DNA from 2 places in the Variovorax sp. FW305-3-2-15-B-LB1 genome. Region 2 is predicted to be linked to the other one. Evidence: riboswitches for the same ligand, from Rfam matches in the RefSeq annotation. Region 2 holds a riboswitch; the other holds the start of a gene.
What was found. A riboswitch is a leader RNA that binds a small molecule or an ion and turns the genes downstream of it on or off. The one in region 2 is predicted to bind glycine.
Positions count from the first base shown of each region.

Region 1: it holds a riboswitch for glycine, as region 2 does, so the genes downstream of both, AC3WQR_RS01785 (D-amino acid dehydrogenase) here and gcvT (glycine cleavage system aminomethyltransferase GcvT) in region 2, are expected to answer to the same signal.

Region 1 is NZ_JBYSZY010000002.1:55,827-59,220, forward strand. It holds gene AC3WQR_RS01780 (RtcB family protein) at 1-98, shown strand, start outside; gene AC3WQR_RS01785 (D-amino acid dehydrogenase) at 116-1,423, opposite strand; glycine riboswitch at 1,515-1,621, opposite strand; glycine riboswitch at 1,666-1,756, opposite strand; gene rfbB (dTDP-glucose 4,6-dehydratase) at 1,875-2,954, shown strand; gene rfbD (dTDP-4-dehydrorhamnose reductase) at 2,951-3,394, shown strand, end outside.
Region 2 is NZ_JBYSZY010000008.1:25,698-29,091, reverse strand. It holds gene gcvH (glycine cleavage system protein GcvH) at 1-225, opposite strand, end outside; gene gcvT (glycine cleavage system aminomethyltransferase GcvT) at 297-1,469, opposite strand; glycine riboswitch at 1,517-1,621, opposite strand; glycine riboswitch at 1,634-1,724, opposite strand; gene AC3WQR_RS07255 (hypothetical protein) at 1,756-2,292, opposite strand; gene AC3WQR_RS07250 (L,D-transpeptidase Cds6 family protein) at 2,388-2,666, opposite strand; gene AC3WQR_RS07245 (MFS transporter) at 3,123-3,394, opposite strand, start outside.

The sequences.
Region 1 (3,394 bases), on a different contig from region 2:
CCTACAAGCCGATCGGCGCGGTGATCGAGGCGCAGGAAAGCGCGGGGCTCATCCGCTGCGCCGTGCGGCTCAAGCCCTGGGTCACGTTCAAGGCATGACCCGGGCGCGTGTCGTGTCAGCCCAGTGCGGGTTGCACGGCGCGCGGCGCGGGTGCCGGCATGCCGGCGAACGCGAAGTCGACCTCGGGCGCCAGCCCGCTCACGATGCGCGCGATCGACTTGCCCGAGCCGCAGGCGTGCGTCCAGCCGAGCGTGCCGTGGCCGGTGTTGAGGAACAGGTTCGGCAGTTTGGTCTTGCCGATCAGCGGCACGTTGCTCGGCGTGGCCGGGCGCAGGCCGGTCCAGAACTGCGCGCGCTCGGTGTCGCCGGCGCCGGGGAAGAGTTCTTCGACGCGCCGCACGATGGCTTCGCAGCGCACGCGGTTCAGGTCGCGGTCGTAGCCGTTGAGCTCGGCCGTGCCGGCGATGCGCAGGCGGTCGCCCGACTCGGAGGTGTAGCGCGAGAACACCAGCTTGTATTCGTCGTCGGTCAGCGAGACCTGATGCGCCTTCGATGCGTCCTTGACGGGGAGCGTCACCGAGTAGCCCTTGGCGGGGTAGATCGGCAGGCGGATGCCCAGCGGCGCGGCGTACAACGGACTCAGCGAACCCATCGCGAGCACGAAGGCATCGCCGCGGATGCGCTGGAAGCGGCCTTCGTTGTCGGTCGCCTCGACGTGGTCGATGCTGCCGCCGGCTTCGCGCAGCGCGGTCACCGTGTGGCTCATGAGGAACTTCACGCCGGCCGCCTCGGCCAGCTTCACGAGCTCGCGCGCGAAGCGGTTGGCGTCGCCCGATTCGTCTTCGGCGGTGTAGGTGGCGCCAGCGAGTTGGGGGCGGATGTGGGCGAGGGCGGGTTCGATCCTGATGGCCTCGTCGGCCGAGATGACCAGCCGCTCGCAGCCCAGGGCACGCATCTGCTCGGCGGGCGCGAGGGCGCCGTCGAATTCTTTTTGCGTTGTGTAGAAGTGCAGGATGCCTTGCGTGCGCTGGTCATAGTTCAGGCCGGTGTCTCGACGCAATTGCTGCAACATTTCCCGGCTGTATGTACCGAGACGAACGATCTGTTCGATGTTGTGGCGGGTGCGGGCGGGGGTGCATTCGCGCAAAAACTGCAGGCCCCAGAGCCACTGGCGCATGTCGGCGCGGATGCGGAACAGCAGCGGCGCATCTTCCTTGCCGAGCCATTGCAGCACCTTCAGCGGCGCGCTCGGATTGGCCCACGGCTCGGCATGGCTGACCGAGATCTGGCCGCCGTTGGCGAAGCTGGTTTCGGCGGCCGGGGTGGCCTGCCGGTCGATCACGGTCACCTCGTGGCCGAGTTGCTGGAGGTAATAGGCCGAAGTCACGCCGAGCAGGCCGGCGCCAAGAACGATCACACGCATTGCAAGTACCTTTGAGTTTGCAGCGCTTGAACGGCGGGCGTGGAGTGCTATTGAAAAAATAGCAAGCAACCGGACGACCGATGTCCAAGTTGCCGCTCCCCCTGTCCTCGGTACCTGAGAGATTCACCCTGCTGCACCCGCAGCGGGTTTGCTCCTTCGGTGCGCCACATGGCGTGGCGGCTCTCCAGACGGCTGTATCGATGAGTGCAGTACTGACCCCTTGCCGAAGTTCCTGGGCGTTGCCTGGAATTTCGTCGGGCCGACCTGAGCGTTTATGGGAGTTTGCGCCTTCGGTAGGGCCTCCGTGGAGGCCCGCTCTCCTGCAATTGTTGGCGATTGTAGGCGGGCCCCGCAAGCCGGCCAAGCCCTGTACATCGGCACTTCACACCGATGGGATAATTGAATGTTGATTTTTGGTAAAGCAAACTTTTTTCTACATGCAGGGGACTCCATGATCCTGGTTACCGGCGGCGCAGGCTTCATTGGCGCCAATTTCGTGCTCGACTGGATCGCGCAGGGCAACGAGCCCGTCGTGAACCTCGACAAGCTGACCTACGCGGGCAACCTGGAGACCCTGGCGTCGCTCAAGGGCAACGCGAACCATGTCTTCGTGCAGGGCGACATCGGCGACAGCGCGCTGCTCGATCGCCTGCTGGCCGAGCACAAACCCCGTGCCGTCGTGAACTTTGCCGCGGAATCGCACGTGGATCGTTCGATCCACGGTCCGGAAGACTTCGTGCAGACCAACGTGCTCGGCACCTTCCGCCTGCTCGAATCGGTGCGCGGCTACTGGAACGCCCTGCCGGCCGACCAGAAGGCGGCCTTCCGCTTCCTGCATGTGTCGACCGACGAGGTCTACGGCTCGCTCTCCAAGACCGACCCGGCCTTCACCGAAGAGAACAAGTACGAGCCCAACAGCCCGTACTCGGCCAGCAAGGCCGCGAGCGACCACCTCGTGCGCGCCTGGCACCACACCTACGGCCTGCCGGTGGTCACCACCAACTGCTCGAACAACTACGGCCCGTTCCACTTCCCCGAGAAGCTGATCCCGCTGATGATCGTCAACGCACTGGCCGGCAAGAACCTGCCCGTGTACGGCGACGGCATGCAGGTGCGCGACTGGCTCTACGTGAAGGACCACTGCAGCGCCATCCGCCGCGTGCTCGAAGCCGGCAAGCTCGGCGAGACCTACAACGTCGGCGGCTGGAACGAGAAGCCCAACATCGAGATCGTCAACACCGTGTGCGCGCTGCTCGATGAACTGAGCCCCCGTGCCGACGGCAAGCCGTACAAGGAACAGATCACCTACGTCACGGACCGCCCGGGCCACGACCGCCGCTACGCCATCGATGCACGCAAGCTCGAGGCCGAACTCGGCTGGAAGCCCGCCGAGACCTTCGACACCGGCATCCGCAAGACCGTCGAGTGGTACCTCGCCAACGGCGAGTGGGTGCGCAACGTGCAAAGCGGCGCGTACCGCGAGTGGGTCGAGAAGCAGTACGACGCTGCGCCTGCAAAGGCTTCCGCATGAAGTTGCTGCTGCTCGGCAAAGGTGGACAGGTCGGCTGGGAGCTGCAGCGCAGCCTCGCGCCGCTCGGCGAACTGGTCGCGCTGGATTTCGACAGCACCGACTTCCACGCCGACTTCAGCCGCCCCGAGCAGCTGGCCGCCACGGTGCTGGCGGTGCGCCCCGACGTCATCGTCAATGCCGCCGCGCACACTGCCGTCGACAAGGCCGAGAGCGAGCCCGACTTCGCGCGCAAGCTCAACGCCACCTCGCCCGGCGTGGTGGCCGAGGCCGCGCAGCAGATCGGCGCGCTGATGGTGCATTACTCCACCGACTACGTCTTCGACGGCAGCGGCACCCGCCCCTGGAAGGAAGATGACGCGACCGGTCCGCTCAGCGTGTACGGCCAGACCAAGCTCGAAGGCGAGCAGTTGGTGGCGCAGCATTGCGCGAAGCACCTGATC
Region 2 (3,394 bases):
GACTTCGGTGATCTCGCCCGACACGGGCATGAACACATCGGCGGCGGCCTTCACCGACTCGACCACACCGGCGACCTCGCCCTGCGCGAAGGTCTTGCCCACTTCAGGCAGGTCGACGAACACCACGTCGCCCAGCGCGTCCTGCGCATGCACGGTGATGCCGACGGTGGCGGCGCCGCCTTCGGCCGCCACCCATTCGTGGTCCTTGGTGTATTTGATGCTCATGAAAAAACTCCTCGTGGAAAAAATGGAATCGGGATGCAGAGCCTAGCCGGGTCTGCGGGGTTCAGTGTCGGTCAGCCGCGGTAGTAGCGCGTCGGCACGAAAGGCATCGTTGACACCTCCATCGGCACCGGCTTGCCGCGCACGATGGCCTGCACGCGCGTGCCGGGCTCGGCGAAGGCGGCGGCTACGTAGCCCATGGCCACGCAGCGGTCGGCCGTGGGGCCGAGCAGGCCGCTGGTGACGGCGCCGATGTCGTGGCCTTCGAGCGACTGCAGCAGCGTGCCGTCGCGCACCGGAATGCGTTCGAGCGCCACGAGGCCGACGCGCTTGCGCGTGAGCGTCTTGTGGTCGGTGTGCCCGGCCGCGCCCGAGGCGACGGCGGTCAGCTGGGCCAGCACCTTTGCCGCGCCCGGGAAGCCACCTTCGCGCGCACCGCCGGTGCGACGCACCTTCTGGATCGCCCAGTTGAGCGAGGCTTCGACCGGGGTGGTGGTGGTGTCGATGTCGTTGCCGTACAGGCACAGGCCGGCTTCGAGCCGCAGCGAGTTGCGCGCGCCCAGGCCGACGGGCTTCACTTCGGGCTGCGCCAGCAGCAGGCGGGCGAGGGCGTCGGCGTCTTTTGCGGCCACCGAGATCTCGAAGCCGTCTTCGCCGGTGTAGCCGCTGCGGGTGACGAAGGCGGCGATGCCGCCGATCTGTACCGCGCCGCCGGTCATGAACACGAAGCGCTCGATGCCGGGCGACAGGCGCGCCAGCGTGGCCGCGGCCTGCGGGCCTTGCAGTGCCAGCAGCGCGTGGTCGGGCAGGGGCTGCACCTGGCAGCGCGCGCCGATCCTGGCCTGGATGTGGGCGATGTCGGCCACCTTGCAGGCGCCGTTCACGATCACGAAGAGCGAGCCATTGCCTTCGTTGAAGAACATCAGGTCGTCGAGGATGCCGCCCTCGTCGTTCAGCAGCAGGCCGTAGCGCTGCTTGCCGGCGGGCAGATCGACCACGTCGACGGGCATCAGGGTTTCGAAGGCGGCGGCGGCATCGGGGCCGACCAGGCGCAGCTGGCCCATGTGCGAGATGTCGAACAGGCCGGCCGCATCGCGCGTGTGCTTGTGCTCGGCCATGAGGCCGGCGGGGTACTGCACGGGCATGGAATAGCCGGCGAAAGGCACCATGCGGGCGCCGAGCTCCACGTGGAGGTCGTACAGCGGGGTCTTGAGAAGTTGGGCGTCGGAAGCGGAGGAAGCGGCCACGGGGCACTCCAAAGGGGCAGTCGAAATCCATGGCTGCAACGCCACGGGCCACCCCTGCTGTCCGCTTTACCTGAGAGATTCGCCCCACGATCGGGGTTTGCTCCTTCGGTGGGCCGTGTGCAATGCCACGGCCTCTCTCCAGCAAGGAAACGCCGGTGGTTGCCGGCGTCTTGTCAGTCCTTTTGCCTGAGCGTTCGGGGAACCCCTGCGCCTTCGGCGGCCCCGTCGCGCGGGGCTCTCTCCTGACCCGGCGAGTGTAGTGGATCGCGGGGCCGGGGCTGGCGGCTCAGTGCACGGTTTCTGCCGGCGGCAGCAGCTTGTCGATGCGCTCGCGCAGCGAGTCGGCGCGCTCGGGGCCGGCGGCCTTCTCGATCTCGGAGAGCATCAGCGCGGCGATGGTCAGCATGGCCTCGCGGTCGCGGGCCTCGCGCAGGGCGTCGCGCATCTGGTTGGCGAAGCGCGGGTCGCGGCGCACGAACATGCGCTCGCAGATGTCGAACAGGAACATGCGCGTGGTGGCCAGCGAGCGCTTTCCGTCGAAGCTGTCGGCCGAGGTGGCGACCTGGATCGGCTCGGCGGCGGGGACGGGCGTGGGGGCCGGTGCAGGAGGCGGCGCGACCGGTCGCGCGACCTGCAGGTAGCCGCGCTGCATCAGCCCCTGGATCGCCTGCTCGGCCTCGACGCGGCTGGGGAACAGCGGGCTGAAGTCGGTCAGCGAGCGCCGGCCGTCGGCCATGAGCAGCAGGGCGCGCTCACGCTGGCTGAGCGTGCGCTGCCCGGCCTGGAGTTCGTCGCGTGCCTTCTCGGTCTTGGTGGGGAACATGGAGGCCACAGCTTTCGGAGGTCGAAGGCTGCAGCATCGTTGCAAGTGGTGACATCTTCGTGAACCATTTGCCTTACAGGGACAAGGGGGGCGCGTCAGTTGCCCGCGCTCTCCTTGCGGATCAGCCAGCGCGGGCCCACGCGCTGCAGCTCGAGCGTCTTGCGGTCGGTCTCGGTGAGCGCGTCGGCGCTGTAGACCTGCCGGAACTGCGCGCTGGCCGACGTGCCCTGGACGCTGATCACCAGCCCCTCGATGCCCACGCTGATGCGCGACTTGCCCGTGATGCGGGCGCGCCTGTCGGCCTCCCAGCGCTCGCGGGTCTGGCCGCGCGCGGGGGTGAAGTCGGCCGCGTAGGCCGCGAGGTAGCGCTCCACGTCGCGCGCGGACCAGGCGGCGGCCCAGGTGCGCACGGCGCTTTCCACTTCGGCGAGGTGGGTGACGGGATTGGTGGGGTTGGCGGGGGCGGCTGCTGGTGCAACGGCTGCAACGGGCGCAACGGGTGCGGTGGCCGGCGTGGCCGCGATACCGGCGGTGGCCAGCAAGCCGGCAGCGACAAGGCTGCTGCCCTGGGCGACGATTCGGTGCATGGCGTCCTTCTCTTTCCTTCTTCTTGTCTGTCAGGCTCGACGTCGAAGCTTGCGTCGATTCTGGCAGTGAAAGAGCAGGCGTGCGGCGTGGAATCGCCCACGGATTTCGGTGGTTCGTGGATCAGGGCGTGTGCACAGGACACCGGGTACTTCCCTCCGCGAATGTCCCCCGCCTTCGGCTCCTCCTTGATTTCGCTGCGGGAAGCACCCAGTGCCCTGTGCACGGTGGGCGCGGGGGTGGGCTCAGGCCGCCGCAGCCTCGCCCGCCATCACCTGCACCGTGCGATTGCGCAGCCGCAAGGCCAGCACGGTCGCCACGCACAGCACGCACAGCACCACCGTGAGCGTCACGCCGAGCCCGCGTGCATCCGACAGCAGGCCGAACAACGGCGACACCAGCCCGCCGACCGAGAGCGCGAGGCCGAGCGTGATGCCGCTGGCGGTGGCCGGGTTGCGCGGCAGGTAGTCCTGCGCGAGCGTCACCTGCGCGGCGAAGGGCAGGAACATGCTCATGC